Regions from separate parts of the Bacillus paramobilis genome, predicted to be linked through region 3. Evidence: a T-box and tRNA genes for the amino acid it is inferred to sense, from the RefSeq annotation. Region 3 holds a T-box; the other regions hold tRNA genes.
What was found. A T-box is a leader RNA that pairs with one kind of tRNA and senses whether it is charged. The one in region 3 lies ahead of thrS (threonine--tRNA ligase), so its partner is inferred to be a tRNA-Thr.
Positions count from the first base shown of each region.

Region 1: it encodes a tRNA-Thr, which carries the amino acid that the T-box ahead of thrS (threonine--tRNA ligase) is inferred to sense. The anticodon was not compared.
Region 2: it encodes a tRNA-Thr, which carries the amino acid that the T-box ahead of thrS (threonine--tRNA ligase) is inferred to sense. The anticodon was not compared.
Region 4: it encodes a tRNA-Thr, which carries the amino acid that the T-box ahead of thrS (threonine--tRNA ligase) is inferred to sense. The anticodon was not compared.

Region 1 is NZ_CP151108.1:4,756,216-4,758,389, forward strand. It holds gene AABL52_RS24320 (DUF3884 family protein) at 1-39, shown strand, start outside; tRNA gene AABL52_RS24325 (tRNA-Leu) at 215-296, opposite strand; tRNA gene AABL52_RS24330 (tRNA-Cys) at 307-377, opposite strand; tRNA gene AABL52_RS24335 (tRNA-Gly) at 392-466, opposite strand; tRNA gene AABL52_RS24340 (tRNA-Gln) at 472-546, opposite strand; tRNA gene AABL52_RS24345 (tRNA-His) at 610-685, opposite strand; tRNA gene AABL52_RS24350 (tRNA-Trp) at 705-778, opposite strand; tRNA gene AABL52_RS24355 (tRNA-Tyr) at 786-869, opposite strand; tRNA gene AABL52_RS24360 (tRNA-Thr) at 880-955, opposite strand; tRNA gene AABL52_RS24365 (tRNA-Phe) at 974-1,049, opposite strand; tRNA gene AABL52_RS24370 (tRNA-Asp) at 1,059-1,134, opposite strand; tRNA gene AABL52_RS24375 (tRNA-Met) at 1,138-1,214, opposite strand; tRNA gene AABL52_RS24380 (tRNA-Val) at 1,239-1,314, opposite strand; tRNA gene AABL52_RS24385 (tRNA-Glu) at 1,319-1,393, opposite strand; tRNA gene AABL52_RS24390 (tRNA-Ser) at 1,411-1,502, opposite strand; tRNA gene AABL52_RS24395 (tRNA-Asn) at 1,505-1,579, opposite strand; rRNA gene rrf (5S ribosomal RNA) at 1,588-1,703, opposite strand; rRNA gene AABL52_RS24405 (23S ribosomal RNA) at 1,805-2,174, opposite strand, start outside.
Region 2 is NZ_CP151108.1:603,484-605,657, reverse strand. It holds gene AABL52_RS03115 (DUF4179 domain-containing protein) at 1-67, opposite strand, end outside; gene AABL52_RS03110 (sigma-70 family RNA polymerase sigma factor) at 60-590, opposite strand; tRNA gene AABL52_RS03105 (tRNA-Glu) at 802-873, opposite strand; tRNA gene AABL52_RS03100 (tRNA-Ser) at 879-969, opposite strand; tRNA gene AABL52_RS03095 (tRNA-Asn) at 976-1,050, opposite strand; tRNA gene AABL52_RS03090 (tRNA-Ile) at 1,058-1,134, opposite strand; tRNA gene AABL52_RS03085 (tRNA-Gly) at 1,145-1,215, opposite strand; tRNA gene AABL52_RS03080 (tRNA-Lys) at 1,229-1,304, opposite strand; tRNA gene AABL52_RS03075 (tRNA-Thr) at 1,315-1,390, opposite strand; tRNA gene AABL52_RS03070 (tRNA-Phe) at 1,405-1,480, opposite strand; tRNA gene AABL52_RS03065 (tRNA-Asp) at 1,494-1,569, opposite strand; tRNA gene AABL52_RS03060 (tRNA-Met) at 1,573-1,649, opposite strand; tRNA gene AABL52_RS03055 (tRNA-Ser) at 1,677-1,769, opposite strand; tRNA gene AABL52_RS03050 (tRNA-Ile) at 1,787-1,863, opposite strand; tRNA gene AABL52_RS03045 (tRNA-Met) at 1,868-1,944, opposite strand; tRNA gene AABL52_RS03040 (tRNA-Ala) at 1,963-2,035, opposite strand; tRNA gene AABL52_RS03035 (tRNA-Pro) at 2,050-2,123, opposite strand; tRNA gene AABL52_RS03030 (tRNA-Arg) at 2,134-2,174, opposite strand, start outside.
Region 3 is NZ_CP151108.1:3,008,800-3,010,973, reverse strand. It holds gene AABL52_RS15490 (pseudouridine synthase) at 1-705, shown strand, start outside; T-box leader at 830-1,053, shown strand; T-box leader at 1,091-1,313, shown strand; gene thrS (threonine--tRNA ligase) at 1,358-2,174, shown strand, end outside.
Region 4 is NZ_CP151108.1:5,131,009-5,133,182, forward strand. It holds gene AABL52_RS26145 (glycerate kinase) at 1-296, opposite strand, end outside; tRNA gene AABL52_RS26150 (tRNA-Ala) at 412-484, opposite strand; tRNA gene AABL52_RS26155 (tRNA-Gly) at 496-567, opposite strand; tRNA gene AABL52_RS26160 (tRNA-Lys) at 573-648, opposite strand; tRNA gene AABL52_RS26165 (tRNA-Gln) at 654-728, opposite strand; tRNA gene AABL52_RS26170 (tRNA-Tyr) at 794-877, opposite strand; tRNA gene AABL52_RS26175 (tRNA-Val) at 895-970, opposite strand; tRNA gene AABL52_RS26180 (tRNA-Glu) at 976-1,050, opposite strand; tRNA gene AABL52_RS26185 (tRNA-Thr) at 1,072-1,144, opposite strand; tRNA gene AABL52_RS26190 (tRNA-Asn) at 1,149-1,223, opposite strand; rRNA gene rrf (5S ribosomal RNA) at 1,233-1,348, opposite strand; rRNA gene AABL52_RS26200 (23S ribosomal RNA) at 1,438-2,174, opposite strand, start outside.

The DNA of each region.
Region 1 (2,174 bases), 1.7 Mb from region 3:
TTTAACTTCATGTCACCAGGCTGGAGAAGTTCTCTCTAGAGTGCTTGAAGAGAATATTGTATAGAATACCGGAATTAAAAGGATAAAAATGAATGTTTGTTTTTATCCTTTTAATGTTTCTTAGTTTACTCACCGCACACTTTTTGTCACACCAATAAAACACAAAAAATCTCTATACAATTAGTATAGAGATTTTTTATTACGCCGTTCATGATACCGATGGTCGGGGTCGAACCGACACTCCCGAAGGAACACGATTTTGAGTCGTGCGCGTCTGCCAATTCCGCCACATCGGCACAAAAGAAAAGGCGGCAACCGGATTTGAACCGGTGATAAAGGTTTTGCAGACCTCTGCCTTACCACTTGGCTATGCCGCCATATTAAATTATATTGGAGCGGAAGACGGGATTCGAACCCGCGACCCCAACCTTGGCAAGGTTGTATTCTACCACTGAACTACTTCCGCAAAAATGGCTGGGCTAGCTGGATTCGAACCAGCGCATGACGGAGTCAAAGTCCGTTGCCTTACCGCTTGGCTATAGCCCACCGAATTCTTACTTAATTATATGTAAGTATCCATTAGATTATTTGTAATTTTTAAAATAAAAATGGGGCGACTGATGGGAATCGAACCCACGAATGCCGGAGCCACAATCCGGTGCGTTAACCACTTCGCCACAACCGCCATGTTGTGTAAATATATTTGGCAGGGGCAGTAGGAATCGAACCCACACTGGAGGTTTTGGAGACCTCAGTTCTACCTTTAAACTATGCCCCTATGTAAATGGTGGAGGGGGGCAGATTCGAACTGCCGAACCCAAAGGAGCGGATTTACAGTCCGCCGCGTTTAGCCACTTCGCTACCCCTCCGAAACTTACATGGTGCCGGCTAGAGGACTTGAACCCCCAACCTACTGATTACAAGTCAGTTGCTCTACCAATTGAGCTAAGCCGGCATATTTTATTAAGATAAATGGTGGCTCGGGACGGAATCGAACCGCCGACACGAGGATTTTCAGTCCTCTGCTCTACCGACTGAGCTACCGAGCCTTATTAAAATGGCGGTCCCGACCGGGGTCGAACCGGCGATCTCCTGCGTGACAGGCAGGCATGTTAACCACTACACCACGGGACCATTTGGTTGCGGGGACAGGATTTGAACCTGCGACCTTCGGGTTATGAGCCCGACGAGCTACCGTGCTGCTCCACCCCGCGATGATACTACTTATATAATTTATATGGTGGAGGATGACGGGATCGAACCGCCGACCCCCTGCTTGTAAGGCAGGTGCTCTCCCAGCTGAGCTAATCCTCCAAAGTGGTGACCCGTACGGGATTCGAACCCGTGTTACCGCCGTGAAAGGGCGGTGTCTTAACCACTTGACCAACGGGCCAAATATTATAAATCCTATGGCGGAGAGCAAGGGATTCGAACCCTTGATACGCTTGTGACGTATACACGATTTCCAATCGTGCTCCTTCGGCCAGCTCGGACAGCTCTCCAATGGCTCCGCAGGTAGGAATCGAACCTACGACCGATCGGTTAACAGCCGATAGCTCTACCGCTGAGCTACTGCGGAATAATATTGCCTGGCAACGTCCTACTCTCACAGGGACAAGGTCCCAACTACCATCGGCGCTAGAGAGCTTAACTTCCGTGTTCGGTATGGGAACGGGTGTGACCTCTCTGCCATCATTACCAGACATTATTCTTTTGAGACAATCATTATTATAACTTATTCACTCTAAAAGTCAACAAGTTTTTTATGTTCTCTCAAAACTAGATAACATTTGCTTCATATTATATGGTTAAGTCCTCGATCTATTAGTATTCGTCAGCTCCACATGTCACCACGCTTCCACCTCGAACCTATCAACCTGATCATCTTTCAGGGATCTTACTAGCTTACGCTATGGGAAATCTCATCTTGAGGGGGGCTTCATGCTTAGATGCTTTCAGCACTTATCCCTTCCGCACATAGCTACCCAGCTATGCCCTTGGCAGAACAACTGGTACACCAGCGGTGCGTCCATCCCGGTCCTCTCGTACTAAGGACAGCTCCTCTCAAATTTCCTACGCCCACGACGGATAGGGACCGAACTGTCTCACGACGTTCTGAACCCAGCTCGCGTACCGCTTTAATGGGCGAACAGCCCAACCCTTGGGACCGACTA
Region 2 (2,174 bases), 2.4 Mb from region 3:
TTTGAATTAACCGGTCTTCTGGTATAGGAATATCATTGATATGGTGATTAAATTCTTCTTTATTCATAACTATATCCCTCCTTTAAAATGGGGCGTAAGGCTTGCTTTGCTCGATGTAATTGAGATTTTACGGTTCCTTCTGGAGAATTAAGAATCTCAGCAATTTCCTTAATAGATAAATCGTGATAATACCTTAATACAATAATAGTTTTGTAAGTAGGATCTAAGAAATTAAATGCCTCGATTAAATCCAACGATTGCTCTAATTTATTCATGCTCTCTTCTGTACATAAATTAGAAAACATTTCATCATTCGCAACAAATTGTCTAGAGGATTTTCTTACAAAATCAATGGATTTAAAAACAAGAATTTTAGTAATCCAACTTTGAAATTTCTCCGGCTTTTTTAACTTTCTCAATGAAAGATATGCTTCATAAATTGTTTCTTGGTATATATCCAGTGCATCTTGTTCATTTCTTACATAAGAATAGGCTGTTCGATATAGTTTTGGGCGAACAAAAGTAATAAGTTGTTCAAATGCTTGATCATTTCCTCTTGTTGCTTGTTTTACTAGATACGCTATGTCCATTTTTATTTCTTCCTCCCTTTACTAATATAGTCGAATGAGAGAATAAAAAGGTTGCAAAAATAAGTGTATATATATAAATCTCCTACAACTTATTACAATGATTACTATCAAGCACTAAAGCCACAAGAAATCCATAAAAAAAAGCAGACTATCCAAAGTCTACTTTTACACAACAAAAAAGAGATAGCAGATTATGCTATCTCTTTTAGTATGACCCGTACGGGATTCGAACCCGTGTTACCGCCGTGAAAGGGCGGTGTCTTAACCACTTGACCAACGGGCCAGTTCTGGCAGAGAAGAAGGGATTCGAACCCTCGCACCGCGTTCGCGATCTACTCCCTTAGCAGGGGAGCCCCTTGAGCCACTTGGGTACTTCTCTGTAATATGGCTCCGCAGGTAGGACTCGAACCTACGACCGATCGGTTAACAGCCGATAGCTCTACCACTGAGCTACTGCGGAACAATTATGGTGGGCCTAAATGGACTCGAACCATCGACCTCACGCTTATCAGGCGTGCGCTCTAACCAGCTGAGCTATAGGCCCATAATTGAAAAGCGGGTGAAGAGAATCGAACTCTCGACCAGAGCTTGGAAGGCTCTTGTTTTACCACTAAACTACACCCGCATTAAATTATAAATGGTGAGCCATGAAGGATTCGAACCTTCGACCCTCTGATTAAAAGTCAGATGCTCTACCAACTGAGCTAATGGCTCATTTTGAAAGTGGTGCCGACTAGAGGACTTGAACCCCCAACCTACTGATTACAAGTCAGTTGCTCTACCAATTGAGCTAAGTCGGCTTGCGATTTCAAAATGGTGGCTCGGGACGGAATCGAACCGCCGACACGAGGATTTTCAGTCCTCTGCTCTACCGACTGAGCTACCGAGCCTTTATGTAAAAAATGGCGGTCCCGACCGGGGTCGAACCGGCGATCTCCTGCGTGACAGGCAGGCATGTTAACCACTACACCACGGGACCATTTGGTTGCGGGGACAGGATTTGAACCTGCGACCTTCGGGTTATGAGCCCGACGAGCTACCGTGCTGCTCCACCCCGCGATGATAAAATATTTACTTTAGAAAAAATGGAGGAGGTAGAGGGATTCGAACCCCCGCGCGACTCTCGCCGCCTGTCGGTTTTCAAGACCGATCCCTTCAGCCGAACTTGGGTATACCTCCGAGATAGAAACGTCTAATGGTGGACCTTGTAGGACTCGAACCTACGACCGGACGGTTATGAGCCGTCTGCTCTAACCAGCTGAGCTAAAGGTCCTTTATGGTAGCGGCGGAGGGGATCGAACCCCCGACCTCACGGGTATGAACCGTACGCTCTAGCCAGCTGAGCTACACCGCCATAAATGATATTAAAAAGTGGAGCCTAGCGGGATCGAACCGCTGACCTCCTGCGTGCAAGGCAGGCGCTCTCCCAGCTGAGCTAAGGCCCCATGTTTTTGGAAAATCGGGAAGACAGGATTTGAACCTGCGACCCCCTGGTCCCAAACCAGGTGCTCTACCAAGCTGAGCCACTTCCCGTTAATAAAAGCGCGCCCGAGAGGAGTCGAACCCCTAACCTCTTGATCCGTA
Region 3 (2,174 bases):
CGTATCAATAAATTTATTAGTGAAGCTGGAAAAGCGTCTCGACGTGGAGCAGATAAATTAATTAATGAGAGAAGAGTAATTATTAACGGTAAGGTTGCAAAAATTGGTGACCAAGTCAATCCAGGTGATGATGTACGCGTAAATGGAGAGCAACTTCGTATTGCTCGAGATCACGTATATATTGCTTTAAATAAACCAGTAGGTATTACATGTACAAGTGAAAAAGCTGTAAAAGGTAACATTATCGATTTAGTGAATCATCCTTTACGAATTAGTCATATTGGACGTCTTGATAAAGACTCAGACGGTTTAATTTTGTTAACGAATGATGGTGATATCGTTAACGAAATTTTACGTGCTGAAAACAAACATGAGAAAGAATATATCGTTTCTGTAGATAAGCCAATTACACCTGATTTCTTAGAAAAAATGGCAGCGGGTGTGAAGATTTTAGGAACGAAAACACTTCCTTGTGAGATCACACAGTTATCAAAATATGAGTTCAACATTATTTTAACACAAGGGCTAAATCGCCAAATTCGTCGTATGTGTGAAGCTTTAGGTTATCAAGTATACACGTTAAAACGCACGAGAATTATGAATATTGAATTGAATAATTTACCTGTTGGACAGTGGAGAGATTTATCGAAGAAAGAGAAACGACGTCTATTTTCAGACTTAAATTATGAACCACAAGATTGGTAAAATTGAGAAGGGGAAACCAAAAATCTATTTTGGTTTCTTTTTCTATTAAATAAAAAAACTTTTTTAAACACTTGCAATAATAAAATGAATAGGATATAGTGAATAACAATTAATGGATGTACTTATAAAAGCAAAGAAAAGGACACGAGTTATTTTGCCCGGTTATACAGAGAGGGAAGGAAAGCTGAGAACTTCCTAACGCAGAAAAATAACTTACCACCTTAGAGCTGCACTAGGGAAATTAAGTATCTAGTGCCGTGTAAGCGACGTTATCGCAAAAGAAGCCATTATGTTTTTTGTGATGGGAATCTGGGTGGAACCACGAATATAAGCATATTCGTCCCTAATTTTTAGGGATGAATATGCTTTTTTGCATTCAATTTCATAATAAGCGAAGAAAAGGACACGAGTTATTTTACCCGGTTATACAGAGAAGGAAGGAAAGCTGAGAACTTCCTAACGCAGAAAAATAACTTACCACCTTAGAGCTGCACTGGGGAAATTAAGTATCTAGTGCCGTGTAAACGACGTTACCGTAAAAGAAGCCATTGTATATTTACAATGGGAATCTGGGTGGAACCACGGGTAAAAGCACGCTCGTCCCTATTTTAGGGATGAGTGTGCTTTTTATTATGAAATGGAGAGATGAAAAATGAAAGAACAAATGATTGAACTTAAATTTCCAGATGGTAGCGTTAAAGAATTTGCAAAAGGAATTACTTTAGAAGAAGTTGCTGGATCCATTAGCAGTAGTTTAAAAAAGAAAGCAGTAGCGGGGAAAGTAAATAATCAGTTATATGATTTACGCCGAAATATTGAAGGAAATGCGGAAGTAGAAATCGTTACTATAGATTCTAATGAAGGGGTAGAAATTGCAAGACACTCTGCGGCACATATTTTAGCGCAAGCTGTAAAGAGAATGTATGGCAATGTAAACCTTGGTGTAGGGCCGGTTATTGAAAATGGATTTTATTATGATATGGACCTTCCAAGTAGTGTAAACGTAGAAGATTTACCGAAAATCGAAAAAGAAATGAAAAAGATAATAAATGAAAATGTAATAATAGAGCGAGTTGAAGTTTCTCGAGAAGAAGCAGCAAAACTGTTTCAAGAAATGAATGATCACCTGAAATTAGAACTGTTAGAAGCAATTCCTAGTGGGGAAAGTGTAACACTATATAAACAAGGTGAATTTGTAGATTTATGTAGAGGACCACATTTACCGTCAACAGGATATTTGAAAGCATTCCAATTAACTCACGTTTCTGGTGCATATTGGCGAGGTGATAGTAACAATCAAGTGCTTCAGCGTATATATGGTGTTGCGTTCTCTTCTCAAAAAGAATTAGAAGAGTATTTACATTTCGTTGAAGAAGCAGCAAAAAGAAATCATCGTAAATTAGGTAGTGAGCTGGAGTTATTTATGTTTTCAGAAGAGGCTCCGGGAATGCCATTTTATTTACCGAAAG
Region 4 (2,174 bases), 2.1 Mb from region 3:
ACATGTTGTAATCCTGATGCTGCTGCCATTTCAATAAACGCTGTCTTTTTATCTTTAGACATACCGTAAAAGGCCTGTACACGTTCTCTGAGCGGTCCTGTCACATGAAGTGATATAATCCTTCCCCCTGTAGCATCAACAAGAGAATCAACCGTTCCTTCTCCTCCATCTCCAATTGGTATTTTCACATACTCTGCTTTAGGGAAAATTGCTCTAAAACCTCTTTCAATAGCCTCACATACTTCTATAGCTTTTAAGCTTTCTTTATATGAATCAGATGCAATAACAACTTTCACAATTATCCCCCATCCTTTATTTTCGCATTTTCTCCATTTTAAATGATAAATATGAAAGTTGTCTTTTTAAACACAAAAAAAGCTTACATCATATGATGTAAGCTTTTCTATTAGATGGAGCCTAGCGGGATCGAACCGCTGACCTCCTGCGTGCAAGGCAGGCGCTCTCCCAGCTGAGCTAAGGCCCCTTATTAATAAAAGCGGAAGACGGGATTCGAACCCGCGACCCCAACCTTGGCAAGGTTGTATTCTACCACTGAACTACTTCCGCGAAAATGGTGAGCCATGAAGGATTCGAACCTTCGACCCTCTGATTAAAAGTCAGATGCTCTACCAACTGAGCTAATGGCTCGTAAATGGCTGGGCTAGCTGGATTCGAACCAGCGCATGACGGAGTCAAAGTCCGTTGCCTTACCGCTTGGCTATAGCCCATTAATATTTACTAGTATGGTTATCTTTTCAAAAAAATAAACCCTCTCAGGTTATTTTAAAGAAAATGGTGGAGGGGGGCAGATTCGAACTGCCGAACCCGAAGGAGCGGATTTACAGTCCGCCGCGTTTAGCCACTTCGCTACCCCTCCGACATTTAAAATATATATGGTGGAGGATGACGGGATCGAACCGCCGACCCCCTGCTTGTAAGGCAGGTGCTCTCCCAGCTGAGCTAATCCTCCAAAAGTGGTGACCCGTACGGGATTCGAACCCGTGTTACCGCCGTGAAAGGGCGGTGTCTTAACCACTTGACCAACGGGCCAAAAATTTAAAACTTTTTCCAAGCTTCCAACCGGGCTTGAACCGGTGACCTCTTCCTTACCATGGAAGTACTCTACCAGCTGAGCTATGGAAGCATAATGGCTCCGCAGGTAGGAATCGAACCTACGACCGATCGGTTAACAGCCGATAGCTCTACCGCTGAGCTACTGCGGAATAATACAAGCCTGGCAACGTCCTACTCTCACAGGGACAAGGTCCCAACTACCATCGGCGCTAGAGAGCTTAACTTCCGTGTTCGGTATGGGAACGGGTGTGACCTCTCTGCCATCATTACCAGACTTTTATCATTATACACATTCTTTTCAGAATGTCAAAAGGAATTTTAATATATATTCCTTCAAAACTAGATAACATTGCTACATATTATATGGTTAAGTCCTCGATCTATTAGTATTCGTCAGCTCCACATGTCACCATGCTTCCACCTCGAACCTATCAACCTGATCATCTTTCAGGGATCTTACTAGCTTACGCTATGGGAAATCTCATCTTGAGGGGGGCTTCATGCTTAGATGCTTTCAGCACTTATCCCTTCCGCACATAGCTACCCAGCTATGCCCTTGGCAGAACAACTGGTACACCAGCGGTGCGTCCATCCCGGTCCTCTCGTACTAAGGACAGCTCCTCTCAAATTTCCTACGCCCACGACGGATAGGGACCGAACTGTCTCACGACGTTCTGAACCCAGCTCGCGTACCGCTTTAATGGGCGAACAGCCCAACCCTTGGGACCGACTACAGCCCCAGGATGCGATGAGCCGACATCGAGGTGCCAAACCTCCCCGTCGATGTGGACTCTTGGGGGAGATAAGCCTGTTATCCCCGGGGTAGCTTTTATCCGTTGAGCGATGGCCCTTCCATGCGGAACCACCGGATCACTAAGCCCGACTTTCGTCCCTGCTCGACTTGTAGGTCTCGCAGTCAAGCTCCCTTATGCCTTTGCACTCTACGAATGATTTCCAACCATTCTGAGGGAACCTTTGGGCGCCTCCGTTACACTTTAGGAGGCGACCGCCCCAGTCAAACTGCCCACCTGACACTGTCTCCCGGGTCGATAAGACCCGTAGGTTAGAATTTCAATACAGTCAGGGCGGTATCCCACCAG